DNA from 2 places in the Nocardioides sp. JS614 genome. Region 2 is predicted to be linked to the other one. Evidence: riboswitches for the same ligand, from Rfam matches in the RefSeq annotation. Region 2 holds a riboswitch; the other holds the start of a gene.
The links. Region 2 has a riboswitch for cyclic di-AMP ahead of NOCA_RS07700 (C40 family peptidase). Riboswitches for the same ligand answer to the same signal wherever they lie in the genome.
Positions count from the first base shown of each region.

Region 1: another riboswitch for cyclic di-AMP. It lies ahead of NOCA_RS17310 (C40 family peptidase); the one in region 2 lies ahead of NOCA_RS07700 (C40 family peptidase).

Region 1 is NC_008699.1:3,323,588-3,339,196, reverse strand. Features, by position in the region: gene qcrB (cytochrome bc1 complex cytochrome b subunit) at 1-333, opposite strand, end outside; gene qcrA (cytochrome bc1 complex Rieske iron-sulfur subunit) at 336-1,442, opposite strand; gene qcrC (cytochrome bc1 complex diheme cytochrome c subunit) at 1,439-2,308, opposite strand; gene ctaE (aa3-type cytochrome oxidase subunit III) at 2,347-2,994, opposite strand; gene NOCA_RS17355 (cytochrome c oxidase assembly protein) at 3,061-4,020, shown strand; gene NOCA_RS17350 (Rv3143 family two-component system response regulator) at 4,034-4,453, shown strand; gene trpD (anthranilate phosphoribosyltransferase) at 4,450-5,475, shown strand; gene NOCA_RS17340 (hypothetical protein) at 5,502-6,128, opposite strand; gene NOCA_RS17335 (Lrp/AsnC family transcriptional regulator) at 6,137-6,415, opposite strand; gene NOCA_RS17330 (DEDD exonuclease domain-containing protein) at 6,435-8,240, opposite strand; gene NOCA_RS17325 (hypothetical protein) at 8,331-8,618, shown strand; gene NOCA_RS17320 (NYN domain-containing protein) at 8,629-9,906, shown strand; gene NOCA_RS17315 (hypothetical protein) at 9,984-10,193, shown strand; cyclic di-AMP (ydaO/yuaA leader) riboswitch at 10,385-10,541, shown strand; gene NOCA_RS17310 (C40 family peptidase) at 10,554-11,537, shown strand; gene NOCA_RS17305 (hypothetical protein) at 11,602-12,825, shown strand; gene NOCA_RS17300 (M48 family metalloprotease) at 12,822-14,057, shown strand; gene NOCA_RS17295 (Flp family type IVb pilin) at 14,119-14,322, opposite strand; gene NOCA_RS17290 (response regulator transcription factor) at 14,529-15,167, opposite strand; gene NOCA_RS17285 (sensor histidine kinase) at 15,164-15,609, opposite strand, start outside.
Region 2 is NC_008699.1:1,317,263-1,332,871, reverse strand. Features, by position in the region: gene NOCA_RS07780 (hypothetical protein) at 1-512, shown strand, start outside; gene NOCA_RS07775 (pilus assembly protein TadG-related protein) at 523-972, opposite strand; gene NOCA_RS07770 (hypothetical protein) at 959-1,423, opposite strand; gene NOCA_RS07765 (TadE/TadG family type IV pilus assembly protein) at 1,420-1,803, opposite strand; gene NOCA_RS07760 (hypothetical protein) at 1,803-2,009, opposite strand; gene NOCA_RS07755 (type II secretion system F family protein) at 2,053-2,991, opposite strand; gene NOCA_RS07750 (type II secretion system F family protein) at 2,988-3,842, opposite strand; gene NOCA_RS07745 (CpaF family protein) at 3,842-5,149, opposite strand; gene NOCA_RS07740 (glycoside hydrolase family 6 protein) at 5,433-6,926, shown strand; gene NOCA_RS07735 (biotin/lipoyl-containing protein) at 7,055-7,420, opposite strand; gene NOCA_RS07730 (DUF3322 domain-containing protein) at 7,450-7,719, opposite strand; gene NOCA_RS07725 (acyl-CoA carboxylase subunit beta) at 7,716-9,254, opposite strand; gene NOCA_RS07720 (methylmalonyl-CoA carboxytransferase subunit 5S) at 9,295-10,848, opposite strand; gene NOCA_RS27465 (hypothetical protein) at 10,969-12,285, opposite strand; gene NOCA_RS07710 (hypothetical protein) at 12,282-12,692, opposite strand; gene NOCA_RS26775 (hypothetical protein) at 12,850-13,485, shown strand; gene NOCA_RS07700 (C40 family peptidase) at 13,502-14,011, opposite strand; cyclic di-AMP (ydaO/yuaA leader) riboswitch at 14,017-14,164, opposite strand; gene NOCA_RS07695 (HAD-IIA family hydrolase) at 14,429-15,235, opposite strand; gene NOCA_RS07690 (HAMP domain-containing histidine kinase) at 15,269-15,609, opposite strand, start outside.

The DNA.
Region 1 (15,609 bases), 2.0 Mb from region 2:
GAAGGAGATCCGCAGGCTCGAGGCGTAGGCCTCGGACATGTGGATGCCGCGCAGCTGGTCGTAGGACCCGTTGTACTGGACCTCGCCCATGCTCGGGGTGAACCAGAGCGTCAGGAAGACGCCGGTGAGGAGCAGGACGACGAAGCTCCACAGCGCGATCTCGCCCAGCATGAACGACCAGTGGTCGGGGAAGACCTTGCGCAGGTTCTTCTTCATGGCGGTGGCGAGGCCGAGGCGCTCATCGGCCCACGAGGCGGCGGCGCCGGCCCGGTTCGGGCCCTTGGTCGTCGCCGCGGTGGTGGCGTTGCTCTTGGCGACCTTGCTGGTGTCCATGATCAGCCACGCTCCCAGAAGCTCGGTCCCACAGGTTCGGTGAAGCCGCTCTGCGCCACGAGGTAGCCCTCGTCGTCGACCATCAGCGGCAGCTGGGGCAGCGGCCGTGCGGCCGGGCCGAACACGACCTTGGCCGAGTCGGCCAGGTCGAAGGTCGACTGGTGGCAGGGGCAGAGCAGGTGGTGCGTGGTGCGCTCGTACAGCGAGATCGGGCAGCCCACGTGGGTGCAGATCTTCGAGTAGCAGACGATGCCGTCGACCGACCAGTTCTCCCGGCCGTCGCCAGGGGTGATCTCGTCGGGCTCCATCCGGACGACGACCACGGCGCCCTTGGACTTGTTGACCTGGAGCGCGAGGCCCTCGAGCGGCTCGCCGTCCTCGGGGCTCTTGAAGATGCCCTCGGGCTCGGCGTTGACCAGGTCGCCGATCTGGAGGTCGGCCGGACGGATCGGCGTGCCGACCACGTCGCGCACGACCCGCATGCCCTTCTCCCAGATCGTGTTCTCCAGGCCGGCGCCGGGGTAGGGCTGGGTGTTCTTGACGTGGTTGGGTGTCGGGCCGAGGTCGCGCAGCATCACGATCGCGGGCAGGCCGAGGAGACCCACGGCCCCGAGCAGCGAGTTGCGGACCATCGGGCGCCGGCCGATGCCGGACTCCTCCAGGCCGGTGCTGAGCGCGGCGAGCGTGGCCTCGCGGTCCTCGGCAGAGGACGCGGACGGGTGCCGGTCCTCGACGATCTCGTGGTCGGCCATCAGCTTGCGGGCCCACTGGATGACGCCGATGCCGATGAACAGCAGCGCGCCGGCCAGGGAGAGGCCCAGGAAGAGGTTCGAGGCGCCGAGGCCGCCGACCACGTCGGGGTCGTCGCCGATGTCGAACACGAAGTACGAGACCAGGAGCAGGATCGTGCAGATCGCCGAGAGCCCGAACAGGGTCGCGACCTGGCGCTCGGCGCGCTTCTCGGCCCGCGGGTCGACGTCGGTGGGCCGCCACTGGTGCGCGGGGAGGCCCGGGTCGGGGTAGAGGTCGTTGACGACCGTCTCGTCCGGGACGTTCACGAGCTCGTGGCCGGGCCCGCTGTCGAACCCCTTGTCGTGGCTCTCGCTCACGCCTCCACCTTCTTCTTCGTCGAGCGGGTCGTGTGCGCCGCGATCCAGACCGCCACGCCGACCAGGGAGCCGATGCCGAGCACCCAGGCGGCAGCACCCTCGGAGACCGGGCCGAGGCCGCCGAGCCCGAAGCCGCCGTACTGGGGCATGTCCTCGAGCGAGGCGAGGTACGCGATCACGTCGCGCTTCTCGTCGGGGGAGAGGTTGCCGTTCGAGAAGTTCGGCATGTTCTGCGGGCCGGTGAGCAGCGCCTCGTAGATGTAGCGGGGCTCGACGCCGCGGATCTTCGGAGCGAAGCCGCCGCGCGGCATGGCGCCACCGGAGCCCTCGAAGTTGTGGCACGCGGTGCAGTTGGTCAGGAAGATCTGGCCACCGTTGGTGATCGCCTGCTGGCGCTCCTCGTCGGAGAGGCCCTCGATGCTGTAGTCGCTCTCGTCGGGGATCGCCGGGCCGGGGCCGAGCGAGGCGACGTACGCCGCGAGCGCCGCGATCTCGTCGTCGTTGAACGTCTCCGGCTTGCGCGGCACCTGGGCGCCGGGCCGGGCCATCGGCATCCGGCCGGTGCCGACCTGGAAGTCGACCGCGGCGGCGCCGACACCGACCAGCGAGGGGCCGAGCTGGTTGCCGTTCTGGGTCCGGATGCCCTCACCGTTCTGGCCGTGGCAGAACGAGCAGCTGACCAGGAACAGCTCGCGTCCCTTGGCGATCTGCTCCTCGCTGGCGGCCGCCGAGCCGGCCTGGGCCGGGGAGAAGACGGTGTAGAGCCCACCGGTCATGAGCAGGCCGAGCAGCACGACGGCGAGGCCGGCGAGCGGTCCGCGGCGGTGCCGTGAGAGGCGACCGGCGGAGCGGTTCAGGAGGCGCACAATTCAGTCCTTGCGATTGGTCGGTCTGCGGGTCGGGACTACTGGACGAGATAGATGGTCGCGAACAGTCCGATCCACACCACGTCGACGAAGTGCCAGTAGTAGGAGACGACGATCGCGCTCACGGCCTGTTCGTGGGTGAACTTGCGCGCCACGTAGGTCCGGCCGAGGACGAAGAGGAAGGCGATCAGACCGCCGGTCACGTGCAGACCGTGGAAGCCGGTGGTCAGGTAGAACATGGTGCCGTAGGCCGAGTCCTGGATCGTGATGTTCTCGCGGATCAGCTCGGCGTACTCGGTGGCCTGCCCGCCGATGAAGATCGCGCCCATGATGTAGGTCAGCACGAACCACTCGCGCAGGCCCCACCCGGGGACGTTGAGGATCGAGCCGGTGCGACCGACCTGGCCGCGCTCGGCGGCGAAGACACCCAGCTGGCAGGTGAGCGAGGACAGCACCAGGATCGTGGTGTTCACCGAGGCGAACGGCACGTTGAGGTGCTGGGTGTTCTCGGCCCACAGGTCGGGGCTCACCGCGCGGATCGTGAAGTACGACGCGAACAGCGCCGCGAAGAACATCAGCTCGCTGGAGAGCCAGATGATCGTGCCCACGCTGACCATGCTCGGTCGGTCGTGGTGCCCGTGCAGACGGGATGCCGGAATCGCGGTTGCAGTCGCCACGGGCGTCATTATGTCGTGACTCGGGCAGGAGGGCACCCCGGGGGTGCCGTGTCGCATGGTCCTAGAGTTCGGACCGTGCTTCACGTCGCGGTCGGGACCCTCCTCGAGGCCACCGGCGACCTTCCCCGGTTCACTGCCGCAAGCCTCCTGACCGGGTGGTCGCTCGAACCAGTGTCCTTCGTCCTCACGATCTGGGTCTCGGGTCTCTATCTGTACGGGACCCTGGTCCTGCGCCGCCGCGGCGACCACTGGCCGATCGGCCGGACGCTGGCCTTCGTCGGGCTCGGCATGGGGTCGTTCGCGTTCGCCACCGCATCCGGCCTCGGGACCTACGACCTGACCCTGCTGAGCGTGCACATGGTCCAGCACATGGTGCTCTCGATGCTGGTGCCGATGGCGCTGGCGATGGGCGCCCCGGTCACGCTGGCGCTGCGCACCCTGCCGGCCCGCCCCCGGCGGTGGCTCCTCGCCGTGCTGCACTCGAGGGTCGCGAAGGTGCTCTCCTTTCCGCCCCTCACCTTCGCGCTGTACATCGTCTCGCCGTGGGCGCTCTACTTCACCGGCTGGTACTCCGCGAGCCTGCACTCGGCCTACGTGCACGAGATGATGCACGTCCACCTGGTGCTGGTCGGGGCGCTGTTCTTCTGGCCGATCCTCGGCATCGACCCGGTGCCCGGACGGGTCGCCTACCCGTTCCGGATGCTGCTGGTGGTGATGACGCTCCCGTTCCACGCCTTCCTCGGCGTCACGATCATGGGCCAGGAGGAGCTCCTCGGCGGATCGTGGTACCCCGACCTGCACCGGGGGCCGATGGGTGCCTGGCTGCCCGATCCGGCGGCGGACCAGCACCTGGCGGGCGGGATCCTGTGGGGCTCGGGCGACCTGGTCGCGCTCGCGCTGTTCGCCGCGCTGTTCACCCAGTGGGTGCGCTTCTCGCTGAAGGAGGCCAAGCGCGAGGACCGGCGCCTGGACCTGCTCGAGGCACGGGAGCGGGCCGCTTCGGGGGACGCCCAGTCGCCAGCGGACGCGCCCTAGTAACATCGCGGGCGTGACCGACTCGACCTCTCAGCGGACCGCCCTGCGGGTGCTGGTCTACAGCGACGACGTGAACACCCGGCAGCAGGTCATCGTGGCGCTGGGCCGCCGCCCGCACCCCGACCTGCCCGAGGTCGAGTACGTCGAGGTGGCGACCGAGCCGGTCGTGATCTCGAACCTCGACGCCGGTGGCATCGACCTGGCGATCCTCGACGGCGAAGCGGTGCCCGCCGGCGGCATGGGCATCGCCAAGCAGCTCAAGGACGAGATCTACCAGTGCCCGCCGATCGTGGTCCTGACCGGCCGGCCCCAGGACGCCTGGCTCGCGACCTGGTCGCGCGCCGAGGCCGCCGTACCCCACCCGCTGGACCCGATCCAGCTGGCCGAGACGGTGGTGTCGCTGCTCCGCTCGCACGTGCCCGCGAGCACGTGAGCACCTGGCCGGAGGTCCTCGGCGCGCTCGTCGCCGGCTCGGACCTCAGCGCCGATCAGACTGCGTGGGCGATGGGGGAGATCCTCTCGGGAGAGGCCACCGTCGCCCAGATCGCCGGCTTCGCCATCGCGTTGCGGGCCAAGGGTGAGACCGTCGAGGAGGTCAGTGGCCTCGTCGACACCATGTACGCCTTGGCCACCCCGATCTCGGTGCCCGGCCGCCTGCTCGACATCGTCGGCACCGGTGGCGACCGCTCGATGTCGGTGAACATCTCCACGATGTCCGCGATCGTCGCCGCGGGCGCCGGCGCGCGGGTCGTGAAGCACGGCAACCGCTCGGCCTCCTCCCAGTCGGGCTCGGCCGACGTGCTGGAGAGCCTCGGCATCCGCCTCGACCTGCCCGCCGCCCGGCTCGCCGAGATCGCCGCGGAGGTCGGGATCACCTTCTGCTTCGCCGCCGCGTTCCACCCGGCGATGCGGTACGCCGCGGTGCCCCGGCGCGAGCTCGGCGTCGGCACCACGTTCAACTTCCTCGGCCCGCTCACCAACCCGGCGCACGCGCACGCACAAGCGATCGGCTGCGCGGACCCACGGATGGCGCCGGTGATGGCGGGCGTCTTCGCCCGGCGCGGCGTCGACGCGTGGGTCTTCCGCGGTGACGACGGCCTCGACGAGCTGACGACCACCACCACGTCCCGCCTGTGGTGGGTGCACGGCGGCGAGGTCCGCGAGACCAGCGTCGACCCGGCGGACCTCGGCATCGCGCGGGCCGAGGCCGGTGCGCTGCGCGGCGGGGACGCCGCCCACAACGCCGAGGTGGTCCGGCGGCTGCTCGCCGGTGAGACCGGCGCGGTGCGTGACGCCGTCGTGCTCAACGCCGGCGCCGCCCTCGCGGTGTACGACGAGCCCGGCAGCGCCCCCGACCAGGCGCTGGTCGCGGGCGTCGAGCGGGCCCGCGAGTCGCTGGACAGCGGCGCCGCTGCGCGGGTGCTCGACCGCTGGGTCGCCGCGACCGCGCGCTGATCGGACGCGGGCAGGCCCGCCGCGGATCAGACGTCGAGGACGTACTCCTGGCCCTCGCGGCGGAACCCGACGTGGTCGTAGTAGGCGCCGATCATGTTGGGAGATGTCGTCACCCGGTGCACGCCGAGCGCGTTCAGCATCCCGCTGCGCCGCCACACGAACTCGCCCGGCGTGAAGTCGCGGTACCGCGGCGTGACGTAGTCGAGCAGGAGCCGCGCCGTCTCGCCGTCTCGACGCAGCACGACCACACCGACGGTCTCGTCGCCCTTCATCACGATGAAGGCGTGCTCGTGGCCGTCTCCGGGCTCGCACGTGAAGTCCGGCTGGTAGCGCAGGATGTCCTCACCGTGCAGGCGCAGGACGTGGCGCAGGTACTGGTCGTCGGGCTGGACCTCGAGCACGTCGAAGACCGCCTCGTCGTGGCGCTCGCCGAGCAGCCGCACGATGAACCAGACGTTGATCGCCGCGAGCACGACGTTCATGCCCACCATCGGCCAGACGCTGAGCATCGCGTTGAAGAAGATCAGCACGACACAGCCGATGGTGTTGATGGTGCGGAACCGCAGCACCCGCGCCTGCAGCAGCGAGTAGACGAGCAGTGCGCTGCCGCCCCAGCCGACGATGTCGAGCCAGTAGTCGCTGACCCAGTCCACGGCCGGAGTCAGTCCAGGCCGAGGGAGAACGCCGACTCGAGGTCGTGACGGGAGTAGGTGCGGAACGCGATGTGGGTCTCGGTCTCGGTCACGCCCGGCACCTTGTTGAGCCGGTCGGCCACGACCGCTGCGACGTCCTCGTGGTTGCGCACCCGGACCAGCGCGATGAGGTCGACCTGCCCGGTGACGGAGTAGACCTCGCTGACGCCGTCGAGGGCGGCGATCTCCTCGGCCACCTCGGGGATCCGGGCGACGTCGGCCTTCACGAAGACGATGGCGGTGATCACGCCCCGGACTGTACCGCCGTCAGCGCACCGGCTGATGCATGGTGGTGAGCACCCGCCGCTCGGCGAACGGCACCAGCGACAGCCGTGACTGGTTGGCCGAGTCGTGGATCGCGAGGTGGCGGGTCGCGCCGGCCACCGGGCAGCTCCACTCGCCGTCCACGTCGACGAGGCGGATCCCCGGGGACTCCAGCCACCGCAGGATCCTCTCGGTCTCCTCGGCGCTCGCCGCGGGCACCGGGCCCGGCGCCGCGGCGACCGTCTCGGCGGACAGGCGCAGGGTGGCGACGTACGCGTGCGCGTCGGCGCCGGCCGGGATCACCCCGGCCGCGGCCAGCCGGCCGTGGCGCACGACGTGCACCGCCCACCGGCCGCCCGGTCCGGTCGGGTCGTCCTCGCGGCGGGCGGCGACCACCTCGGGGCAGCGGGTGAGCGCGGAGAGTCGCTGGGTCCGCGCGGCGGCGCGGACGAAGGCGGCCAGCCTGTCGCGATGGACGCCGGCCTCCTCGAACCGTTCGTCGGCGGCCAGCGCCCCCATCTTGGCGTTGATCGTCTCGACGACCTCGTCGGGGCGGCGCAGCAGCGTGTCGCGCAGCTGGTGGACGACGGCGGCGTACGTCGCGTGGTCGACGCTGCCGTCGCACGGGGCCAGGCAGCGGCCCATCTCGGCCAGCACGCACGGCGCGCGTCCGGCGGCGGCCGGGTCGCCGGGCAGCCGGTCGGTGCACTGCCGGACGGGGAACGTCTCGTGCAGCGCGGCCAGGCACTTCTCGGCCGTCTTCTTCGACGAGAACGGACCGAGGTAGTCGGCGTCGTCGTCGAGCACCCGGCGCACCAGCGAGAGCCGCGGCCAGGGCTCCCGGGTGAGCTTGATGAAGTGGACCTTCGAGGGGTTGCGCGAGCGCCGGTTGTACTTCGGCTTGTGCTCGGCGATCAGCCGAAGCTCGCGGACCTCGGCCTCGAGCGCGGTGGCGCACTCGATGGCGTCGACCACGGTGGCGATGCCGACCATCTCGCCCATCCGGGACCGGGTCTCGGAGGCGGTGAAGTAGGACCGGACGCGGGTGCGCAGGTCGCGGGAGGTGCCGACGTAGAGCACCTGGGCCTGCTCGTCGCGGAACAGGTACACACCCGGGGCGTGGGGGAGACCCTCGGCCAGGTGCCGCTTGCGCCGCTGGGCGGAGCTGACCCGGGAGGAGAAGGTCTGGAGCTCCTCGAGCGTGTGCACGCCGACGCCGCCGAGCCGCTCCATCAGCCCGTGCAGCACGTCGACGGTCGCCCGGGCGTCGGACAGCGCGCGGTGGTTGGGCGTGGTCGTGGAGCCGAACGCCTTCGCCAGGGAGGACAGCTTGCAGTTGGGGGCGTCGTCGCGGCTGACCACCCGCCGCGCGAGGCGGGCGGTGTCGACCACCTCGAAGCCGGGCCACGGCCGGCCCTGCTGCTCGGCGAAGTAGCGCAGGAAGCCGACGTCGAAGGGCGCGTTGTGGGCGACCAGGACGCTGCCGGCGGCGAACTCCAGGAACGCCGGGAGGGCGGCCTCGACCGGGGGCGCGTCGGCGACCATCGAGTTGCTGATGCCGGTGAGGACGGCGATGAACGCCGGGATCTCGGTGCGCGGGTTGACCAGCGTCTGGAACTCGCCGAGGACCTCGCCGCCGCGCACCTTGACGGCGCCGATCTCGGTGATCATCGCGCCGCCCTCGGCCGAGCCACCGGTGGTCTCCAGGTCGACCACGCAGAAGGTGATGTCGCGCAGCGGGCGGCCGAGCTCGTCGAAGCTGCGCTGCGACTCCCAGCGGGAGCCGGCCTCTCCGACACGGCTGCTCATGCACGTGACGCTAGATCGGGGCACCGACAATCCCGGGGAGACGCGCGGGGTGCGGGGCATAGGCTGTGCTCCCGAGCGGTACGAGAACCCGTGAGCCAGGAGAGGAGCGCGATGACCCCCGACATCCCCGACGCCGGTCACCGCTGGCGCTGCTCCGGCTGTGGCAACCTCACTCGCTTCGACGTCACCCGCACCCGGCGAACCACCGAGTTCTGGCACTTCGACCTCGCCGGCGACCACGACGTCGAGCAGACCGAGGTCCGCGACGAGGCGGTGGAGTCGGTGACCTGTCGCTGGTGCGGCCGCTCCGACGCGATCGAGGTGGTGTCGCGGCACCCGGTCGAGGAGCCGGCGGGCGCGGACTCCGGGCCGAGCTGACGGGCCGGCCGTGACCGAGCCCGTGCTGCGCTCGCTCGCCGAGCTGCCGGAGCCTGTCCGCGCTCGCGTCGTCGCGATGACCGCGGAGGCGCTGCCGGACGTGCCCCGGCTGCCCGCCGCCGTACGCCGGGTGGCGGGCTTCGCCCCGACCCGCCGCGCGCGCCTGGGCGGGACCGCGATCGCGGGGGCGCTAGCGGACGACGACTTCCGGGCCCGGGTCGGCACCCAGGTCGCCGCCCGGCCCGCCCCGGCCGAGGACGACGCGGCCGCGGTGGCCGCGCACCGGTGGCTGACCCGGGCCGAGGGGTGGGAGACCGAGCTGGAGGACGCCGTACGACGCATGTCCGAGCGCTCCGCTCCCGCTCGGCCGGACCCCGACGACCATGAGCTCGAGCGACTGCGCGGCCGGCTCGCCGACGCCGAGCAGACGCTGCGCGACCTGCGGGCCGCACACCGATCTGAGATCGGCGAGTACAAGACCGAGAACGCAGCGTTGCGGCGCAAGCTCGGGGACACCCGGGCCGCCGAGCGCGAGGCGCGCGCGGCGGCCGACGAGGCCGGCCAGGCGCAGCAGGCCGCGGAGGCCCTGGCTGCGGAGCGGTGTGCGGTGCTGGAGAAGGACAACCGGCGGCTGCGCGGGCAGCTGGAGCGGCTCGAGGCGGAGGCCGCCCGGGGCCGGCGCGACGCCCGCTCGGAGCGCGACGACGCCACGTTGCGCGCGCGGATGCTCCTCGACACCGTGATCGACGCGGCCGCGGGCCTGCGCCGCGAGCTGGCCCTGCCGCCGGTCGCCGGGGCGCCCGGGGACCGCGTGGAGGCCGACGTGGCCGCGGCGGGGACCCGGGAGCCGAGCGCGGCGGGCGCGCTCGGGACCTCCAGCGCCGCGCTGCTCGAGCAGTACCTCGCGATGCCCCGGGCCCGGCTCCTCATCGACGGCTACAACGTGACCAAGACCGCCTGGCCGACGACACCCCTCGAGGCGCAGCGCAACCGCCTGGTCACCGCGCTCGCCCCCCTGGTCGCCCGGACCCGGGCAGAGACGACCGTGGTGTTCGACGCGGCGGACACCGACCACCGTCCCCTGGTGCACACGCCACGGGGCGTCAAGGTGCTCTTCAGCCCGCGCGGGGTGATCGCCGACGACGTGCTCCGCGACCTGGTGGCCGTCGAGCCCGAGGGCCGGGTGGTGGTCGTCGTCACCGGTGACCGGGCGGTCGCCGAGGACGTCGCCCGCAGTGGCGCCCGGGTGATCTCGTCCGAGGCGCTCGTCGAGGTCCTGACCCGGTAGTCACCTGGTCCGCGCGACACGCCGGGAGGTGGCGCTCCCCGGCGCCGCTGTCGGTGGTCCCTGCGACCGTTCCTGACATGACGACGCGAATCGACTGCGAGACCTGCACGGTGCGGGGTCTGCACTGCCACGACTGCGTGGTGACCGTGCTGCTCGGGCCGCCTCCCGAGCTCACCTTCGACGACGACGGCCGGCGCGCCCTCGACGTCCTGGCCCGCGGCGGCCTGGTCCCGCCCCTGCGGCTCGTCCAGCCCGTCGACGGCCCACCGGTGGTGGAGTCGGCGTGAGCCCGACGCGGCCAGGCTGTGACTTCTGTGACTCTTGTGACTGGCGTGACTTCTGTGGTCCATCTCGGGTAAAGATCCGGCTGGCGTGACAAGAAATTCACCGAGACATGCCCGGTAACTTGGACGCCGCTGGACGCCGCCGTTAACGTGTGACGCTCAGGTGGCCGTGGAAGTGGATCACTCGGATCCGCGCGGTCGCCGCGCTGAGTCTCGGACCGGTTCACCGGCCCGGGAGCCGGGGAACCATCGGTGGTTCGGGCCACCTGGGGTGAATCGCCTCTCGAGGCGTAGGGCAAATGTCGTGCCCGAACCCGTCAGCTCACCCGGTAGGCGTACGACGTACAAGGAGAGCGCCCGCTCGTGCAGAACGGCCGGAACCGACTGATCACCCTCCTGACCGGCTTCGCGCTCATCGCCGCTGTCGGCTTCATGCCCTCCTCGCCGGCCTCGGCTGAGCCCGACATCGACGACGTCCAGGCGCGGGTCGACCGGCTCTACCTCGAGGCCGAGCAGGCCTCGGAGCGGTACAACGACGCCAAGCTGGAGCTCAAGGAGCTGCAGCGTGACCTGGGTTCGCTGCGCGCCGACCAGGAGCGCCAGGACGACCGTCTCGACGTGGTCCGCCAGCAGGTCCAGGACTCCGTCGTCCGGCAGTACGAGGGGCAGAACCTCAGCGCGGTCGGCCAGGTCGTCGTCTCCGACGATCCCGAGGCCTTCCTCTCCCAGCTCTCGACGATGTCGGCGTTCAACGACCTCCAGTCGCAGCTCTTCGACGACTACGCCACCGAGCTCAAGGCCCTCGGCATCCGCAGCGACGCCACCGAGAAGCGCGCGGGCGACGTCGCGGCGCTGGAGAAGAAGCTGGCCGCCGAGAAGGCGACCATCGACAAGAATCTCGAGGCGGCCGAGTCGCTGCTCTCCGACCTCAAGGCCCAGGAGCGCGAGGACATCCTCTCGCGCGGCAGCCTGCGGGTCCCCTCCGACGTCCCGGTCTCCGGCCGCGCCGCCGCCGCCGTCCAGTACGCGCTGGCACAGGTCGGCGACGCCTACGTGTACGGCGCCGCGGGACCGAACGCGTTCGACTGCTCCGGCCTCACGATGATGGCCTGGGCGCAGGCCGGCGTCGCGCTCCCGCACTCCTCGAGCGCCCAGTACGGCTCGGGCCCGCACATCGCGTCGAGCGACCTGCAGCCGGGCGACCTGGTCTTCTACTACAGCCCGATCAGCCACGTCGGCATCTACATCGGCAACGGCATGATCGTCCACGCGGCCAACCCCAGCACCGGGGTCGTCGTCTCCAGCGTCTTCTCGATGCCCTACTCCGGTGCGGTCCGCCCCGGCTGACCCCGGCCGCTAGGTGAGCGAGACCCCCGAGCACGGCAGACAGGCCGGTCACCCACGCTGGTGGGTGGCCGGCCTTTCGCTGTGCCTGCTCCTCGCGAGCGGCCTGGTCGCCTGGTGGGTGACCGACGACGACACCTACGTCGCGCCCACGCCGGCACCTGTCACGCAGAGCGTCTCGCCGGGGCTGGCCGCCCAGACGCTTGCGGACTTCGTGCGCGCGGTCCACGACGGGGACCGTGACGCGGCTCGCGCGCTCGCGCCCGCCGACGACCCGGCCGCCGCCGACCTGCTCGCCGCCGCGGTCGGCAACGCGGAGCGGATCGGTGTCAGCGACTTCAGCCTGCGCTACGTCGACGCCGAGGGCGCGCTCGGGCCGGACGGGGACTGGACCGCCGCGGTCGATGCCACCTGGCGGTTCGACGGCTTCGACCGGTCGCCGGCCCGGGCGGAGCTGCTGGTGCACCTGCGTGAGGACGGTGACCGGGTCGCGCTGACCGGCTTCGGCGGCGGCGACCGGGTCTCGCCGTTGTGGCTCGCCGGCCCGCTCCAGGTGCGCCGCAGCGCACGCACCCTGGTGCTGGTCGACGGCTCCGCCGCCGAGGCCGGCAGCTACGCCCGGCGGGCGCGCGCCGCGGTGCTCGTCGTACGCCGTGTCCTGCCGCACTGGGACCGCGGCCTGGTCGTCGAGGTCCCCGCGTCGGTCACCGCGCTCGACCGGGTCCTGGACGCCGATCCCGGCACCTACGACCAGATCGCGGCGGTCACCACGTCGGCCGACGGCTCCCTGGCGCCGGACGCGCCGGTCCACGTCTTCGTCAACCCCGACGTCTTCGGCGGGCTGCGGCCCACGGGCGCGCAGGTCGTGATGAGCCACGAGGCGACCCACGTCGCGACCGGTGCCTGGACCAGTCAGATGCCGCTGTGGCTGCTGGAGGGTTTCGCCGACTACGTCGCGCTGCGCGACGTCGGCCTGCCGGTGTCGCGGTTGGCCGCCCAGGTGATCGCGGAGGTCCGGCGGAACGGTCCACCACGCGCCCTGCCGGGGGCGGCCGAGTTCGGCACCCGGGCCACGCACCTGGGGGCGACGTACGAGAGCGCCTGGCTCGCCTGCCGGCTGCTGGCCCGGGAGGGCGGCCAGCAGGCCCTCGTGGGCTTCTACCGGGCCGTCGACGAGGGGCGGCCGGTCGGGGCGGCGCTGGAGTCGGCGTTCGGCATCAGCCTGCGCGAGCTCACCCAGCAGTGGCGCGACGAGCTGTCCGACCTGGCCCTGTCAGAATCGGCGGGGTGAGCACCCCGCCCGAGCGCCGCGTCGCGCTGATCGTCGCCGTGCTGGGCGCCCTGGCGTTCGTCGCGCTCGCCGTCGTGCTGGTGCCGTGGCACCCGGTGCCCGGCGGCACGCCGGGGCCGGCGGACGCCGGGTCGGTCTTCACGACCGCGGAGATCCAGCGGGCCGAGGACTTCTCCCGGTGGGCGCGGGTCTGGAGCCGGAGCTCGCTGGTGGTCTCCGTGCTGGTGGCCTGCACGCTCGGCTTCGGGCCCTGGGGCCGACGGCTGGCCGCCCGGCTGCGCGGCTGGTGGTGGGTCCGGGTGGTGCTGGCGGTCGCCGTGCTGGCGGTGGTCGGACGGGTGCTGACCCTGCCGTTCACCGTGCTGCTGCGCCGCGAGGTGCTCGACCGTGGGCTGAGCCACCAGGCCTGGTCGGCGTTCGCGCTGGACCTGGTCAAGAACGAGCTGGTCGGGATCGTCGCGACCTCGATCGTGCTGCTGGTCCTGGTCGGGTGCGCCCGCCGCTGGCGCTGCGCCTGGCCGGCGGTGGCCGGCGGCGTGCTGGGCGTGCTGGTGCTGGCCGGGTCGTTCGTCTACCCGGTGGTCGTGGAGCCGTTGTTCAACTCGTTCACCTCGCTCGAGGCGGGTCCGCTGCGCACCCAGGTGCTCGCGCTCGCCGACCGCGAGCACGTCCCGGTCGACGACGTGCTCGTCGCGGACGCCTCCCGGCGGACGACGACCCTCAACGCCTACGTCTCGGGCTTCGGCGGGACCCGGCGGGTGGTGCTCTACGACAACCTGGTCGAGGACGTGCCGCGCGACCAGGCGCTGTCGGTGGTGGCCCACGAGCTCGCGCACGCCCGCCACGACGACGTGCTGACCGGGTCGCTGCTGGGGGTGGCCGGGGCGGTGTTCGGCGTCGGCCTGCTCGGGCTGCTCGTCGGCGCCGTCGGCCGCCGCGGCCTGGTGATGGGCGACCCGGTCGTGGTGCCGCTGGTGCTCGCGCTGGTCGCGCTGGGCACGGTGCTGGCCACCCCGGTTGAGAACGGGATCAGCCGGCAGATCGAGACCCGCGCCGACGTCGACGCCCTGGAGGCGACCCACGACGCGGGCGCGTTCATCGGCGTCCAGCGCCAGCTCGCGCTGCACTCGCTGGCCGACCCCACGCCCCCGGGCTGGTCGCAGTGGTGGTTCGGCTCGCACCCCACGACGCTGACCCGGATCGCCATCGCCCGTCAGCTCGCGGGGGAGTAGCCCTGAGCACGAAAGTGGCCGCGGACCTCACGGTCCGCGGCCACCCAGCTCTAGTGCAAAGTCAGCACTGTGCGGTTGTCTTCGCCTCGACGCTCGTGCAGGTGTCAGTGAACAGCTCCTTGACCTGGTCACCAAGCGCGAAGACCAGGACGACGATGACAGCGGCGATGCCGCCGATCAGCAGGCCGTATTCGACGGCCGAGGCCCCGCGCTCGTCCATCCTCGCGCGGTGCCCGGCCAGCAGGATCTGCAGGTACTGCAGCATGGTTGTTCTCCCTCTCCCAATCGGTCCCGAGACAGGACCGAGGAGTCCCTCACCCCTCGAGAGCCATCGTGCGTCGCGGCCCGGGCCATCCGGATCGGACGACCGCGTCAGGGTCGGTAGTCACAAATGACTAGAGACGGGCGACGATCGGACATCGTCCGCGGGGTGCGGTCGGGCCAGGAAGATCGGGACCAAGGTCCCGGGACCTAGGTCCCGGGCTGCACGCTGGAGAGCAGCCCGATCCGCATCGCGGTGACCAGCGCCTGGGCGCGGTTGGCGGCGCCGAGCTTCTGGTAGATGTGCCCCAGGTGCGACTTCGCCGTCGATTCGCTCATGAACAGCCGCTCGGCGATCGCGGCGGTGCCGAGGCCCTCGGCGAGCAGCAGCAGCACGTCGTGCTCGCGGTCCGAGAGCCGGGCGGTGCCGGCACCCACCCGGCGGACCATGGCCTCGGCCAGGCCGCTGCAGACGAACGAGCGCGGCGAGACGGCCGCGTGCCGGATGGTGCGGACCACCTCCTGGGCGGGGGCCTCCTTGCCGACGAACCCGGACGCTCCGGCCTCCATCGCCGCGAAGATCTGGTCGTCGCCGGAATGCATGGTGAGCACCACCAGACCGGTGCTGTCGTTCTCGCCGCGGACCGCCCGGGCGATGTCCAGGCCGGTGCCGTCGGGCAGCTGGAGGTCGGCGACGACGACGTCGGGCGCCAGCTGCGCGATGGCGGCGAGGCCGGCGGCGACCGTCGCGGCCGTCCCGACGACGGTCAGGTCGTCCTCGAGGTCGATGACGGCCGCGAGTCCGCTGCGGATCAGCTCGTGGTCGTCGACGAGGAGCACGGTGGTCATGCGGTCACGCTCTCTTCTCGGGTCGCGGCCACCGGCGTGGTCGTGGGTGCCGGCACCCGGACCGTGATGCTGGTCCCGTGCGGGTGTCGCCGGTCGACGTCGAGCCGGCCGCCGATCAGCGCGGCCCGCTCGCGCATGATGTCCAGGCCCTGCGAGTCCGGGCGCGCCGGTCCGAGCCCCCGGCCGTCGTCGCGGACCGTGAGCACCGCCTCGGGCGGCCGCACCCGGCAGTGCACGTCGATCGAGCCGGCGGCGGCGTGCTGGACGGCGTTGGTCATCGCCTGCTGGGCGATCCGGAACAGCTCCGCCTCGACCTCGGGTCGCAACCGGGTCTCCCGCTCGTCCAGGGTGACGTGCACCGGAACGCCCGACGACTCGGTCAGCCGGCGGGCGAGACCGCCCAGCGCCGCACCCAGGCTGGCGCTCTCACCGACGCCGGTGC
Region 2 (15,609 bases):
TCGCCGCGGGCAGCTTCAAGCGTCGCACCCGTGCGGGCGGCCCGCGGAACACGGCGATCCTGCGGCTGGACCGGCGCACCGGCGAGCGACGGCCGGCGTTCGACCCCCGGATCGAGGGTCCGGTGTACGACGTCGCCTCCGCCGGCCGGTCGCTGTTCGCAGCGGGGCTGTTCACCCGGGTGCTGCAGGGACCGGATCTCGCCAGCCCCGGTCTGACCCGACTGGACGCCCGGTCGCGCCGCGACCCTTCCTTCGCCCCGGGACCCTTCGCCGGCGACCGGGTGCTGCTCCGGGTCAGTCCGCTCGGCCGGCTGCTCTGGGTCGACGGAGGCTCGACCCCCTTCCTCGACGCGGCCACCGGCACGGTCGCACCCGATCCCACGGATGGCTGGGCCGACCGGGTCCAGTCGATCACCGGCACCGACGGCGCGCTCGCATTCACGTCGTGGATCGAGCCGAACCTCGGCGGTCGCGACCCGTACCGGCTGGGTTTCGTGGCCCCGGTCGGCTGACCCGAGCGGCTCACCGCTCGGGCACCACGACCGCCGACCCGGAGGCGCCGATGACGGCGACCTCTGGCGAGCCGGGGACCGTGAGCGGCAGGTCCAGCGGGGCACGCACGTGCACGGTGACGCTGGCGGCGTCCGGGTCGACGTCGACGGTGAAGCTCAGGCCCGGGTACGACGCGTACGCGCCGGAGGAGACCAGGTAGTCGTGGACCGAGGCCCGGGCGGCCGCGGCCGTCAGCTCGAGCCGAGCCTCCGGCACTCCTCCCGTGTAGACCTCGCGGCCGGTGGCGCCCAGATCGGCGCCCCGCAGCGCCGCCCCGTCGGCCACGGTGTCCAGGCCCTGGCGCTGCAGGTAGGCCGCGGACGCGTCGACGACCAGCGCGACCCCCATCGCCAGCACGAACGCGAAGCCCACGATCAGCAGCGTGGCCTGGCCGGCCTCCGTGCGGTCACGGCGTGGCACGGTCGATCTCCTGGAACTGCCCGATCGGCACCGCGTGCGTGGCATCCAGCGCGAAGCTCGGCGCTCCGCCCCCGAGGAAGGCCGGCAGCAGCGGCAGGTCCACCCGCGAGGCGACCACCACGGTGATGACCGAGGTGCCGGTGTGGCAGTCGTGCGGGTACGGCGTACAGGTGACCCGCACGTCGAGCGGCACGCCGTGCACGCCCTGGTCGTCGAGCGCCTGCCGGGCCGCCGCCCGGGCCCGCGCGGAGCCTTCCGCGTCGGTGGGCGCGAGCGCGTAGGCGCGGCCCGCGGCGCGGGCGGCGCCACTGACCGCGAACGCGCCGCGTTGTACCTCGAACACCGAGATCACGATCCACAGCAGGGGCACCAGCAGCAGGATGCCGAGCCAGGTCAGCTCGACCAGCGCGCTGCCGTCCTCCCCCCGGCGCCGGGCGAGCGAGCGGCTCACGGTCGTTGCTCCTCGACCGCGTGCCCGGTCACGGTCAGGGAGATGCCGGGCCCGCCGAGGCCGAGCGCCGGCACGGTCGCGTGGACGACCACCTCCACGCCCGGTGCGCCGTCAACCGTGGCTGGGCGCGCCGAGACGTCGCGCGCGAAGCGCCCCGAGATCGCCCCGTCGATCTGGCGGCGGGTGCGAGCCACGCCGTCGGCCGGCCCGCGGCCCAACGTGGCGGCGTACCGCGCGCCCTCGGACGCCGCCGAGGCGAGGGTGTTGCGCACCAGCAGCACCAGTGCCACCTGGAGGATGCCGAGGACGATCGGCACCAGCACCACGAGCACCAGCACGAAGTCCACGACCGCGGACCCGCGCTGGCCGCGGCGGGGCATTACTTCACCTGGTTGAGCGCCGAGTCGAGCATCGACTTCAGCTGCGGCTGGGCGACGGCGGTGATCGCGACGACGAGGCCGGCCGTCATCACCGTGATCATCACCCAGCCCGGCACGTCGCCGCGCTCGTCGCGGTCCCGCGGCCGCCCGAGCACCAGGGCGAGCGCCAGGTGGAGCCGGGTGATCGCGAGCGAGATGTGTTCCATGGTTCTTCCGTTCTCCGAAGGGTCCTCGTCGAGGGCAGGCTGGTCAGGGAGTGGTCAGGTGCAGCCCGACGACGCCGGGCCAGAATGCGAAGAGCACGGTGATGGGCAGGACCAGGAACACGACCGGCACCATCATGAAGACCTCCTTGCGGGCGGCGGCCTCGATCAGCTCGCGCCGGCCCGCCTCGCGGACGTCGGCGGCCTGGGCGTGCAACACGTCGGCGAGGGGCGTGCCGCGCTCCACCGCGACCGCGATGCCCTGGGCGAAGCGGGCGACCAGCGGCAGCCCGCTTGCCGACGCCATCGCGTCGAAGGCCGTAGCCACGGGCTCGCCGGTGCGGATCTCGGCCAACACCCGGGCCAGGTCGGCGGACAGCTCGCCACCGCTGCGGCGTACGACGCGGTCCAGCGCGGCGACCGGCCCCTCGCCGGCGGCGACCGCGAGCGCGAGCAGCTCGGCCACGGTCGGGAACTCCGCCAGGATCCGGCGCTCGCGGGCGCGCACCTGGCTGGTCAGGTAGGTGTCGCGGGCCAGGACGCCGACGATGAACGCCACCGCGCAGGCCAGCAGGGAGGACACCGCGGCGCCGGGCTGGGTGAGCATCCGCAGCACACCCCAGGCAGCGGCGACGGCGAAGCCCACCACCCCCCAGAGCACCTGCTCGATGCGGAACTCGTGCACGGTCTTGTCGAGGCCGGCGCGCTGGAGGCGACGACGTACGGACGTCGCGCCGCCGAGGATCCGCTCGACGGCGTCGGCGGCCGAGCGCAGCACCGGCCCGAACACGCCGGCAGCCGCGGAGGTGGACGAGGACGCGACCCTCAGCTGCGGCGCCCGGCCGACCAGGGGGAGGTCGCGGACGTAGGGCAGCACCCGCACGGCGAGCTGGGGCCGGCGGATCACCCGCACCCGTGCCGCCACGAGCAGCAGCCCCGAGCCCGCCACGGCGCCCAGCAGCGCACCCCACACCGCGGGTGTCATGACAGGATCCGCCGCTCGGTGGGGAGCCGCCCGATGCGCATCATCAGGCGGTACGCGACCACACAGGCGCCCGCACCGACGGCGAGCACCAGGACGCCTCCCGGCGAGGCGTACCGGTGGATCACCTCGGACTGGAAGGACATGAAGAGCAGCACCAGCCACGGGGACGCCACGGCCAGGCGGGCGCCGTTCACGGTCCAGGCCTGCCGTGCCTCGAGCTCCGAGCGGGTGCGGGCGTCGTCGCGCAGGTACGACGAGAGGTTGCGCAGCAGCCGGCCGAGCTCGCCGCCACCGACCTCACGAGCGATCCGCAGACCCTCCACCACCCGGTCACCGACCGGGTCGGCCAGCCGCTCCTTGAGCCGGTCCAGGCACTCGCCGAACCGCCCGGTGACCTGGTAGTCGAGCGCGAACTGGTCGAACGCGTCGCGCAACGGCTCCGGGCCGCGGGAGCCGAGCCCGGCCAGGGCGTCGGGCAGTGACATGCCTGCGCGCACCGCTGAGGTCAGGTTGTCCACGGCTTCGGGCCACACCTCGGCGAGCTCACGCTGACGTCGCCGGGCCCGGCCGGAGACGATCCCGACCGGCGCCCAGGCACCCATCAGTCCGAACGCGAGCGCGACCGGCGGGGTGCCGGAGACCGCTTGGAGCACGACTGTCGTGACGACACCGCACCCGACGCAGAGCACGACGAAACCGGTGACCGAGACCTGCCCGAGGCCCGCCCGCGCCAACAGCCCGGCGGCCCGACCGCGGCGCGAGGACGTCGCGCGGGTCCCGCGGGGCAGGGCGAACGCGCTCCAGACCAGCATCAGCCCGACGCCCACCCCCAGTCCGACGAGCGCGCCCATCACGCCCCCTCGGCCAGCACCCGGCGGACGTCGATGCCCAACCGCTCGTAGCGCTCGGGGTGTGGTGGCATCCCGCCGGTGCGGCGCAGGTCGCCGCCGTGGCGTTCGAAGAGCGGCTCGACCTCGATCACGTCGTTCTCGACCCGGCCCGGCACGCCGACGATCTCGTTGACCCGGCGGACGCCGTGCTCGTCGACGCCGAGGTGCACGACCAGGTCGACGCTCGCCGCCACCGTCGGGACCACGAACCGCGCCGAGATGTTCTCGCCGGCGAGCAGCGGCAGGGTGCACATCTTCACCAGCGCCTCCCGGGCGCTGTTGGCATGGATCGTGCACATCCCCGGGAGGCCGGCGTTGAGGGCGAGCAGCAGGTCCAGGCACTCCTCGGCCCGGACCTCGCCGACGATGATCCGGCTCGGCCGCATCCGCAGGCTCTCCTTGACCAGGTCGCGCAGCCGGATCTCGCCGGTGCCCTCGAGCCCGGACTGCCGAGTCTGCAGCGGCACCCAGTCGGGGTGCGGGAAGCGCAGCTCGAAGACCTCCTCCGCCGAGACCACCCGGTCGCCGCCGGGGATCGCGGCCGCCAGGCAGTTGAGCATCGTGGTCTTGCCGGCCTGGGTGCCGCCGGCGACCAGCACGTTCAGCCCGGCGCGGACCGAGGACTCGAGGAAGCCGGCGCCGGCGGGCGTCAGGCTGCCGAGCTCGACCAGGTCGCGCAACCGGGCGGCGCGCAGCACGAACTTGCGGATGTTGACGGCGGAGAAGCCTCGGCTGATCCCCTCCAGCACCACGTGCAGGCGGTGCCCCTCCGGCAGCATCGCGTCCACGAACGGCTGGCTGATGTCGATGCGTCGGCCGCTGGTCTTCAGCATTCGCTCCACGAGCTCCTGCACCTGCGCGGAGGTGAGCACCAACGTGGTCAGCTCGTGACGGCCGTTGCGGGCCACGAAGACCCGGCTCGGGTCGTTGATCCAGACCTCCTCGACCGTGGGGTCGTCGAGGAGCGGCTGGAGCGGCCCGAAGCCGGAGACCCGGGCGACCAGCTCGCCGACCATCGAGTCGACGTCGGACACCGGCGCGACCGCGCCGGTGAGGCTGCGCTCGTCGTGCTCGCGCACCACCGACTCGGCGATCCGTCGGACCAGGTCGGCCTCGCGCTGCGGGTCCACGGCCTCGCGCCGCACCAGCTCCCGGACGTGCAGGTCGAGCTGCTCGACCAGCTCCTCGTGCGCGCTCGCCGTACGTCGGGCCGCCGGGTGCGTCGCCGGGTGCGTCGCCGGGTGCGCCGGTGGGTGGGTCAGTGACATCGAGTCCCCCGAGATGGTTCCTTGGCGGTGAGTCTTCCTGATCGAGGCCCCCGCCAAACCCACCGGCGTCGCTGCCTGTGGACAACGATCGGGCCGGGGCCGGTTCCCATGCACTCATCTCACGCCGACGGCGACGGCGACGGTTGCGGGCTGAGGTCGCCGTGCGAGATCGCGGACGCATCCGGATCGGGGCCCCTGGGCCACTGGACCCCGATCCGGATCACGTCCTGGGCCGCGCCGCGAACCAGTACACAGCGCGGCTCCGGACTCCTAGGCTGCAGCCATGCACACTCGGGTTGCGCGGGGACTCGCGGTCACCCTCGCGGCATGCCTCGCGATCGCCCTGCTCGGCGCGGCCTCGGCCGCGTCGGCCGACAACGATCGGAAGCCCGGTCACCGGGCCGGGATCCTGCCACCCGCGGCCGGTCCCCCGCAGAACCTGCAGACGACGGTCGTGCCGGGCCGCAACGCGATCTCGGTCACGTGGGAGGCGCCGGCCGGGCTGCCGCTCGTCCTGGACTACGAGATCCTGCTCGACGGCCAGCTCGTCGGCACCGTCCTGCCCGTGACCACGTCGTACACGATCACGACCGACGACGCCGACCTGGTGCTGGGCCACACCTACGAGATCGCGGTGCGGGCGGCGCTCGGCGAGGCGGCGTACGCCGAGCAGACCCTCTACATCGCGCCGGTGACGGTCGCGCAGCGGGCGAACCCGTCGAACCCGCTCGCGGGCCGGGAGTGGGGGGTCTACACCGGCCTGCAGGACCAGGCCTACATCGGCTGGAACAAGCTGGGTCCGGCGCAGAAGGACGAGCTGGCGTTGTTCGCGATGATCGAGAAGGCGACGTACTTCGGGCGCTGGATCGGCGACGACGAGGTCACCACGAAGGTGCGGGCCTACGTCGCCGGCGCCCAGGCCGGCGACCCGGAGAAGCTCGCGCTGATGACGCTGTTCCGGATGTTCCCCTGGGAGGGCGAGGCGCGCATCGACCAGCGGCTGCCGACCAAGGCCGAGCAGGCGTCGTACCGCCGCTACGTCACCAACCTGGCGCAGGGCATCGGCGACAGCCGGGTCGCGGTGATCGTCCAGCCTGACGGCTACTTCGTGAAGAAGGCGTTCGAGGCGTGGGTCGGGAAGGTCGGCCGCCGGAAGGCGCTGCTGCCGGCCCGGATGCTCGCGTGGACCGTGCAGACCCTCGCGGCCCAGCCGCGCGCCACCGTCTACCTGGACATGGGCTCGGAGGACTGGGCCCGCGGCGACGTCGCGGCGGTCGCGAAGTACCTCGCGCTCAGCGGCGTCGAGCACGCGCGCGGGTTCTCGCTCAACGTCTCCCACAAGAACTACCTGGAGCGCGAGATCGTGTTCGCGAAGAAGGTCTCCGAGGCGCTGGCCCGCAAGGGCCTGAAGAACAAGCACGCCGTGCTGGAGACCAGTGACAACGGCCAACCGTTCCACGGCAGCGAGATCAATCCGCAGGGCGGGCAGACGCCGAACTACACCCAGCCGGGCGAGATCCCGCCGTGCCGGACCAAGACCCAGAAGACGCCGTGCACCGCGCTGGGCGTCCCGCCCACCACCGACGTCGACAACCGGGCCTGGGGACTGCCGGCCGACGTCGGACGGATCGCCGCGAAGTACGTCGACGCCTACCTGTGGATCAGTCGGCCCTGGCTGCCCGACCAGGGCGAGGGCGGCACCAAGTTCAGCCCGGAGTACGCCGAGCTGCTCAAGAAGACCTGGACGTTCTCGCCGTACTTCACCGGGACGCCGTAGGCCGATGGCCCACGGCCCCCGGCACCACGGGGCACCGGTACTTCCCGGGCAATCCCGGAACTGTTGGGCCGGAACTTCGGGCCAACAGTTCCGGTTTCCCCGGTTCACCGGGGAAACCGCCGGCGGCGTCAGGCGAGCTCGACCAACAGCTGGCCGCCGGTGACGGCGTCGCCGGGCTTGACCAGGATGCTGCCGACGGTGCCGGCCGCCGGGGCGGTGATCTCGGTCTCCATCTTCATCGCCTCGAGCACCACCAGCACGGCGCCGGCCTCGATCTCCTGGCCCTCCTCGACCGGGATCCGGGCGACGGTGCCGGCCAGGGGGGCGCGCACGCCCTCGCCGTCGGCGGCGGGCGCGGCCCCGTTGACGGGCGCCCCCGCGGGCGCGGAGAAGGTCCCTCCGGCCATGAAGATGCCGAGCGTGGGCGGCTGCTCCTCCTCGACCTCGACCTCGACCTCGTAGACCTGGCCGTTCACGGTCACCTTGAGCTGCATGTCCTCACCTTCGCCTTGACCGGGCCCCGTCACCGGGCACCATGGATGATCCGGTGACCCTGCACCGCCACGCGACCCTGCTGGGCCCATGCCTGACCGGTCCGGTAGTGCACCTGCTTGACCTTCGCGCGGTGGCCCAGGAACGACGCCACCGCGGCGGAGATCGCGAGCACGACCTCCTCGGGGATCTCCTGCTCCTGCCGCGTCCGTACGGCGGCGACCTCGGCCTCGAGGGCCGCGACCCGCTCGGTGAGCTCGCGGACCGCCGCGAGCAGCTCCTGCATGTCGCTGCCGCTCACGTCGGGCCCAGCCCGTGCTTCTTGGCGGGCCGCAGCTCGCGCTTGCTGGCCAGCATCTCCAGCGCCCGCGAGATGTGCGCCCGGGTGCAGCACGGGTCGATGATGTCGTCGACCAGGCCCCGGCCGGCCGCGACGTACGGCGTGGAGAACGTCGAGCGGTACTCGTCGACCAGCTCCGCGCGCCGGGTGTCGGGGTCCTCGGCGTCGGCGATCTCGCGCCGGAACACGATCTCGGCCGCGCCCTCGGCGCCCATCACCGCGATCTCGGCCGTCGGCCAGGCGAACACCTTGTCGGCGCCCAGGTCCTTCGAGCACATCGCGACGTACGCGCCGCCGTAGGCCTTGCGCAGCACCACGGTGATCTTCGGGACCGTCGCCGCGGAGTAGGCGTAGAGCAGCTTCGCGCCGTGGCGGATGATGCCGCCGTGCTCCTGCGCGACGCCCGGCAGGAAGCCCGGCACGTCGACCAGGGTCACCAGCGGGATGTTGAACGCGTTGCAGAACCGCACGAACCACGAGCCCTTGTCGGAGGCGTTGATGTCGAGCACGCCGGAGATCACGCTGGGCTGGTTGGCGACGATGCCGACCGTGCGCCCGGTGATCCGGCCGAAGCCGATCACGATGTTCTGGGCGTAGCCCGCCTGCACCTCGAGGAAGTCCGCGCGGTCGACGATCCGCGCGATCACCTCGCGCACGTCGTACCCCTTCTTGTCCGAGACCGGCACCACCTTCGGCAGCTCCAGGTCCGGCTCGATGGTGTCGTCGGGGTCGACGATCGGCGGGTCCTCGGTGTTGTTCTGCGGCAGGAAGCTGAGCAGCTTCTTGGTGATCAGCACCGCCTGCTCGTCGTCGTCGGCCACGAAGTGGGTGACGCCGGAGCGCGCCATGTGCGCGTCCGCGCCGCCGAGCGCGTCGGAGGAGACCTGCTCGCCGGTGACCTGGGCGATCACGTTGGGCCCGGTGATGAACATGTGGGCCTTGCGGGTCTGGATGATGAAGTCGGTCAGCGCCGGGGAGTACGCCGCGCCGCCCGCGCACGGCCCCGCGATGATCGCGATCTGCGGGACCACACCGGAGAGCAGCACGTTGCTGTAGAACACCCGGCCGTAGCCGGCCAGGGAGCCGATGCCCTCCTGGACGCGGGCGCCGCCGGAGTCGTTGATGAACACGAACGGCGTGCCGGTGGTCAGGCTCGCCTGCATCATCGCGACGACCTTGTCGCTGTGCACCTCGCCCGCGGAGCCGCCGGCGACCGTGAAGTCCTGGCTGGCTACGTGGATCGGACGGCCGAGGACGGCGCCCTCGCCGGTGACCACGCCGTCGGCCGGGTAGTCGGCCTTGTCGAGCCCGAAGTACGTCGACTGGTGCCGGGCGAACATCCCCGTCTCCTGGAACGTGCCGGGGTCGATCAGCGCCTCGATCCGCTCGCGGGCGGTCAGCTTGCCCTGGTCGTGCTGCTTCTGCTGGCGGGACTCGCCGCCGCCGAGCTCGACCTTGTGGCGCCGCTCCGCGAGCTCGGAGGTGCGCTCCTCCATGGAGGCCTGGTGCTGCTTGTGCTTGCTCACCGGATTCCCTTCAGGCTCGCTCGACGGTGACGTCGTGCTTGCGGCCGTTCATCGAGACGGCGTAGTGGATGGGGCCCGTGACCGGGCCGGTGCCGGGCGCTGCGGCGGCGAGCTTCTCGGCCGCCTGCTGCGCGGGGTCCTTGCCGACGTTCCTCGGGCCCTCGGGCCGCTCGAGGAAGAACTTCGGCGCGACGCCCGGGAACATCGCGTAGGTCAGTACGTCCTCGTCGGTGCCGTCGGCACCCTCGAGGGCGTTGGCCTCGGCGCAGAGCTTGTCCCACTCGGGCTCGAGCAGGTCGGCAGGCCGGACCTCGATCGGCTCCTTCTTCGTCTGCAGCCGGGCGGCCTCGACGATCTCGGGGTCGCGGGGGCCGATCGCCTCGCCGTAGTAGCCCAGCATCAGGTCGGCGAACTCCGCGGTGAGCACCTGGTAGGGGCCCATCAGCACGTTGAACACGGCCTGGGTGCCGACGATCTGGCTGGACGGAGTCACCAGCGGCGGGTAGCCGGCGGCCTTGCGGACCCGCGGCACCTCCTCGAGGACCTCCTTGAGCCGGTCACCCGCGCCCTGCTGGCGCAGCTGCGACTCCATGTTCGAGATCATGCCGCCGGGGATCTGGCTCTTGAAGATCTCGGTCTCGACGCCGGTGATCGCGGACATGAACTCGGTGTACTTGGGCCGCACGACCGCGAAGTGGTCCTTGATCTTGAGCAGCCGCGCGTCGTCGAGCTTGGTCTCGTACGGCGTGCCCGCGAGCATCTCGACCAGCGACTCGGTCGGGTTGTGGCCGGGGCCCATCGAGACCGACGAGATCGCGGTGTCGACCACGTCGGCGCCCGCCTCGATCGCCTTCATCAGGCTGACCAGCGTCACGCCCGTGGTGGCGTGGCAGTGCACGTGCACCCGGACGTCCTGGCCCAGCGACTGCTTGATCGCCCCGACGATGTCGAAGGCCGGCTGCGGCCGCAGCAGCGCCGCCATGTCCTTGAGGCACAGCGAGTCGCAGCCGAGCTCCATCAGCTCGTGGGCCATGTCGACGTACCCCTGCACCGTGTGCAGCGGGCTCTCGGTGTAGCAGATGGTGCCCTGGGCGTGCTTGCCGACGCGGCGCACGGCCTTGATCGCCTCCCGCACGTTGCGCACGTCGTTGAGCGCGTCGAAGGTCCGGTAGACGTCCATGCCGTTCTCGGCCGACTTCTCCACGAACTTGTTGACGACCGTGTCCTCGTAGTGCCGGTAGCCGAGCAGGTTCTGCCCGCGCAGCAACATCTGGAGGCGGCTGTTGGGCAGCAGCCGGCGGAACGTGCGCAGCCGCTCCCACGGGTCCTCGTTGAGGAAGCGGATGCAGGCGTCGTACGTCGCGCCGCCCCAGCACTCGACGGACCAGTAGCCGGCCGCGTCGATGTCGGCGCACGCGTCGACCATGTCCTCGAGGGCCATCCGCGTCGCCATCAGGCTCTGGTGGGCGTCGCGCAGGATCAGCTCGGTGACCCCGATCTCTCGCCGTGCCGCGCTCACGCCGGCGGCGCCGGCGCCCCCTGTCTCGGTGTCGCCGTAGGTCATGACTTCATGCTGGCAGCCAGCACGGGGCCTGCCCCGGGTCGTTGGTCCCACGTCGGCGGGCCGTTGCCCGCCCGTCCCGGGACGTCGCGGGAACGGAGTCCCGGGACCCGCCGGACGACCTCAGTCGAGCACGCCCGGAGCGACCTCCTCGTCGTCGATCCAGTCCTCGGCGACGGTGCCGAACGGGTCGCGCCCGCCGTGTCGGTCGTCCTGCTTGCGCCCGCTGCGGGCACCGGCCGCCGCGCCCGTGCCACGACCGCCCGAACCGCGTGCACCGGCAGCGCCACGGCCGCCCGCGCCCCGGCCCGTGCCGCGTCCGGAGGCGACCCCGCTCGAGCGGGCCGCGGTCCCGCGCCCGGTGCTGCCCGGGCCGGACCCGACCGCAGCAACCCCGCCGGGTCGCCCGAGGGCACCGGTCACCCCCGCACGCGAGGTGGCGCCGATGCCGCGGACGCCGCCGGCCGTGGTCCCGGGGGCGGTGACGATGGGGCCGGCGACCCCGCCGCGGATGCCACCGGCCGCGAGGCCGGTGCCGAGCGGTCCGCCGCCGAGGCCGCCCGTGGCGGCGCCGGCCAGGCCGAGACCGAGGCCGCCGGGGCTGCCCACCGGTACGGCGCCGCCGAGGGCTCCGACGGGCGTCGGGCCGGGGACGTCGACGGCGCTGCCGCCCTGGGGCGCGCCGACGTCACCCGGTGCGGGCGGCGGCACGCCGTGGGTGCCGTGGGTGCCGTGGGTGCCGGGATGGTGGTGGCCGGAGCCGTCACCGGACCCGCCGGGCGGCCGGGTCGACGACGGGCCGTCGCCCCGGGGCCCGCTCCCGCCACCCGCCGGGACCGGGTGCGGCACGGCGCCGCCGGACCCCGCCCCCGACCCGCCGGAGGTGTCCGAGCCGGAGCCGGACGGCTCGGGGTCGGGCACCTTGTGGATGTCCTTCATCGTCGCGGTGGACGCGGCGAACACCCGGTCCAGGTGGTCGGCGCGGGCCTGGGCCCGGGCCTCCTGGTCGGCGTAGGCGAGGTCGTAGTCGCGTTGTGCCTGCCGCGCGGCGGCCTCCCTGGCGATGTCCTCGTCGGTGCGTGGACCCGGGCCCGCGACGTACGGCGCGGGCGCGGTCAGCGGCTGGTGCCGCAGCTGCTCCTGCTCGGCCCGCGCGGCGCCGATCGCCTCGGCCGCCGCCTGGAGCGCCGTACTGCCCCGGACCAGGTCGTCGGCCCGCCGGACCATGCCCTGGCTGGACCGCTGGAACGCGGCGTCGATCGCGGGCCCGGTCCGGCCGCCGATCTCTCGTCTGACCTCCGGCGAGGCGCCGTCGAGGGCGGCCGCGATGTCGTGCAGGATGCCGACGCACCGGACCCACTCCCGCGCGCTCGAGGTCACCGCGTCCTCGTGGGCGCCGGCCAGCGCCCGGTCCAGCCGCGCGCGCTGCGGGCCGCTCACCCGCCCACCCCGTCCGCGGGCCGCGTGGCTCCCGAGGTGGGCAGCGCGCAGGCGTCGTTCGTGGCGAAGCTGGTCGCCGCGACGCACGCGGTCGCCTGCTCGATCCGACGCAGGTCGGCTGCGCCCTGGGTGTCGGTGTCGCCCATCCGCGCCTGGTGGGCGCCGAGCTCGTCGCGGTAGCCGCGCAGGCCGGCCACCATCTCCAGGACCGCCTCGGCGACGTGCCGCTGGGCGAGGGAGGCGTGCCGGCCGAGGATCGCCCCCTGGGCGGACCCGCCGAACACGTCGCCGATGGGCGAGGGTTCGGCGGCCTCGAGCGCCGTGGCGCGGGACGCGAGCATCCCGCGCACCTCCTCGATCAGGTCGTCCGGAAGCCCGAGCGTCCCGAGCATGTCCACGGCGTGCATCTGCGTCGACCTTCCCCCGATGGAAGCGTGTCCGTCGACGGCCGCTTGCCCGCAACCCGGACGGCCCAAACCTGTCGGCTCACCCGGTTTGCCGACCGGGCGGCGTGGTTAGGCTCAGGCCCACGGGACACATCCGCACCCAGCTCGGGAGGACGACGTGCGCTCCTCGGTCCCCGCGGCCGCCGTGGTCGCGGTCCTGACGCTGGGCACCGCCTGCTCCGGCGGCGACCCGAGCGGCGCCGCACCCCCGGACCCGTCGCCCGGCGGCGCGAGCAGCAGCGCCGCCGGCTCCCCCGGTGCCACCGGTCCGGCCGACCCCACCGACGGCCCCGACAGCACCGCCTCCGCCGCGCCGACGGTGGCGCCCGCGACGGGGCCGCAGCTCTCGATGCCACACGCCCGGCTGCGGATCCCGAAGGGCTGGTTCGTCGGCGACCAGCTGGTCACCACCCAGAAGGACGGGCAGGACCCCGGCTCGACGTCGCTGCTGTCGCTCGGCGAGACCCCGGCGTTCGGCTCGACCGCCGGCCCGACCGAGCTCGGCCGGAACTCGTTGAAGGTCTCGCGCCGCATCTACCCGATGACACCGAAGCAGCTCCCCAACGCCGTCCTCGACGGCGTGGAGATGTACCACCTCGAGGGCCGGGCCCAGCCGCTGAACTGGCAGTCGGAGTACGGCGTGATCATCGACGACCGCATCATCGTGCTGCGGTTCCAGCTCTACGCCCGGATCCCGCCGGCCGAGCGACAGCGGATCGTCGACTCGGTGCTGGCGACCTTCGAGTGGAAGTGAGCCGGCGGCTCGGGTCTCAGCGGTAGCGCAGGGTGCCGGCGAACCACCGGTCGGTCCACAGCTTGTCGGTGCGCACGCGGGTGCCGGAGTACGGCGAGTGCAGCACCCAGCGGTGCCCGTGGTTGAAGCCGGCGTACACGCCGACGTGGTAGACGCCGCCGCCGTCGTAGAAGAAGATCAGGTCGCCGCGACGCATCGCGCCGCGCTTGATCCGCTTCGCGAAGTGGGCCTGGGCGGAGGACGTCCGGGGCAGGTGTTTGAAGCCGGCCTTGCGGTAGCTGAAGAAGGTCAGCCCGGAGCAGTCGAACGCGTGCGGGCCGGCGGCTCCGGACCGGTAGGGGTCGCCCTTCTGGTTGACCGCGATGCTGATCGCGTGGCCGATCTTGCGAGCCGTGGCCTGGCGAGCGGTCCGGTGCTTGGTCTCCCGGGCCGCGGTCGCGCCGTGTGCGTCAGGGACGGCGGGCGCCGTGGTCAGCAGGCCGACGACGAGGGCGGCGCTCGCGAGCGCGCGCAGGATGAGTGTCATGTGCGTGGTTCCTTCCCACGCCTGTGAGGTGAGCTGTCGGGTTCGGGCGTGGAAGGTGCCCGGCCACCGGCTGGTGGCTTCACCCCGAGTGGTCCGCGCGGACGACGAAGGTGGTTCCCCCACTCCTGCCCCGGATGTCGGCGACCGGTCGCGGACGGGCAGGACTCGGCGTACCCGCGGCCGGTGGTGCGTGGTGCAAACGGTCGAGGACGGTAGCCACAGACCCCGCCGGATCACGACCCGACGGACGGCCTCGGCCGTGGCGCGGGCCACACTCCCCGCCTGGATCCGCCGGCCCGTTGGACGAACGTCACACCCCGACGCGGCCCGCGTAGCCGCGGGGCCGGGATGCGGACTCGCGCGAGCTTCATCGGCCGGCCGATGAAACCGGAAGACCGGCCGGCGCAGCCGCAGGCCTCAGCCGGCGTCGGGGCGTGGGTCGACGAGCTCGAGGAGGTCGGCCACGGAGTCGACCACCCGGGTCGGCCGGTAGGGGAAGGTCGAGACCTGCTCGGGGCGGGTGGAGCCGGTGGTCACCAAGATGGTGCGCAGCCCCGCCTCCAGGCCGCTGATGATGTCGGTGTCCATCCGGTCCCCGACCATCACGGTCGTCTCGGAGTGTGCCTCGAGCCGGTTCAGCGCGCTGCGCATCATCAGCGGGTTGGGCTTGCCGATGAAGTACGGCCGCCGCCCGGTCGCGGTGCTGATCAACGCCGCGACCGAGCCGGTGGCCGGCAGCATCCCCTGCTGGCTCGGCCCGCTGGCGTCGGGGTTGGTGGCGATGAAGCGGGCCCCGGCAGCGACCAGCCGGATCGCCCGCGTGATCGCCTCGAAGGAGTACGTGCGGGTCTCCCCCAGCACGACGTAGTCCGGGTCGCGGTCGGTCATCACGTAGCCGATGTCGTGCAGCGCCGTGGTCAGGCCCGCCTCGCCGACGACGTACGCCGTGCCGCGCGGGCGCTGGTCGTCGAGGAACTGCGCGGTCGCCAGCGCGGAGGTCCAGATCGCCTCCTCGGGCACGTCGATGCCGCTGCCGAGCAGCCGGGCGCGCAGGTCACGCGGGGTGAAGATGGAGTTGTTGGTCAGCACCAGGAACCGGCGCTGCGAGGCCTTGAGCGCCTCGATGAACTCCTGGGCGCCCGGGATCGGCACCTCCTCGTGCACGAGCACGCCGTCCATGTCGGTCAGCCAGGTCTCCACGGGGCGAGTCGTCATGGCCGCCATTCTTGCCCAGGCCCCGACCCAGCGTCCTAGGAGTCAGCGACGGGGCAGCAGGACCTCGATGCCCTCGGCGGGATGCGACCCGGTCACCCGCCCGCCGAGCGCCTCGACCACGGAGGTGACCTGCGCGACCCGGTCCACGGGCTCGGCGCCGTGGTGGTCCTCCCGTCCGCGGCCCTCGCACTCGACGTGGATGCGCAGGTGGCCGGCCTCCTCGCCGTGGAAGACGATGCGCACCGGGCCGCTCCCGCGGCGGACGACGTCGGCCAGCAGCAGGTCGGTGACGTGCTCGACCGGGCCGGGTGTGTAGGTCAGCGAGAGCTCTCCCTCGGCGGCAGCGGTCAGCGACCGGGTGCGCACCCCGAGCCGGTCGGCCC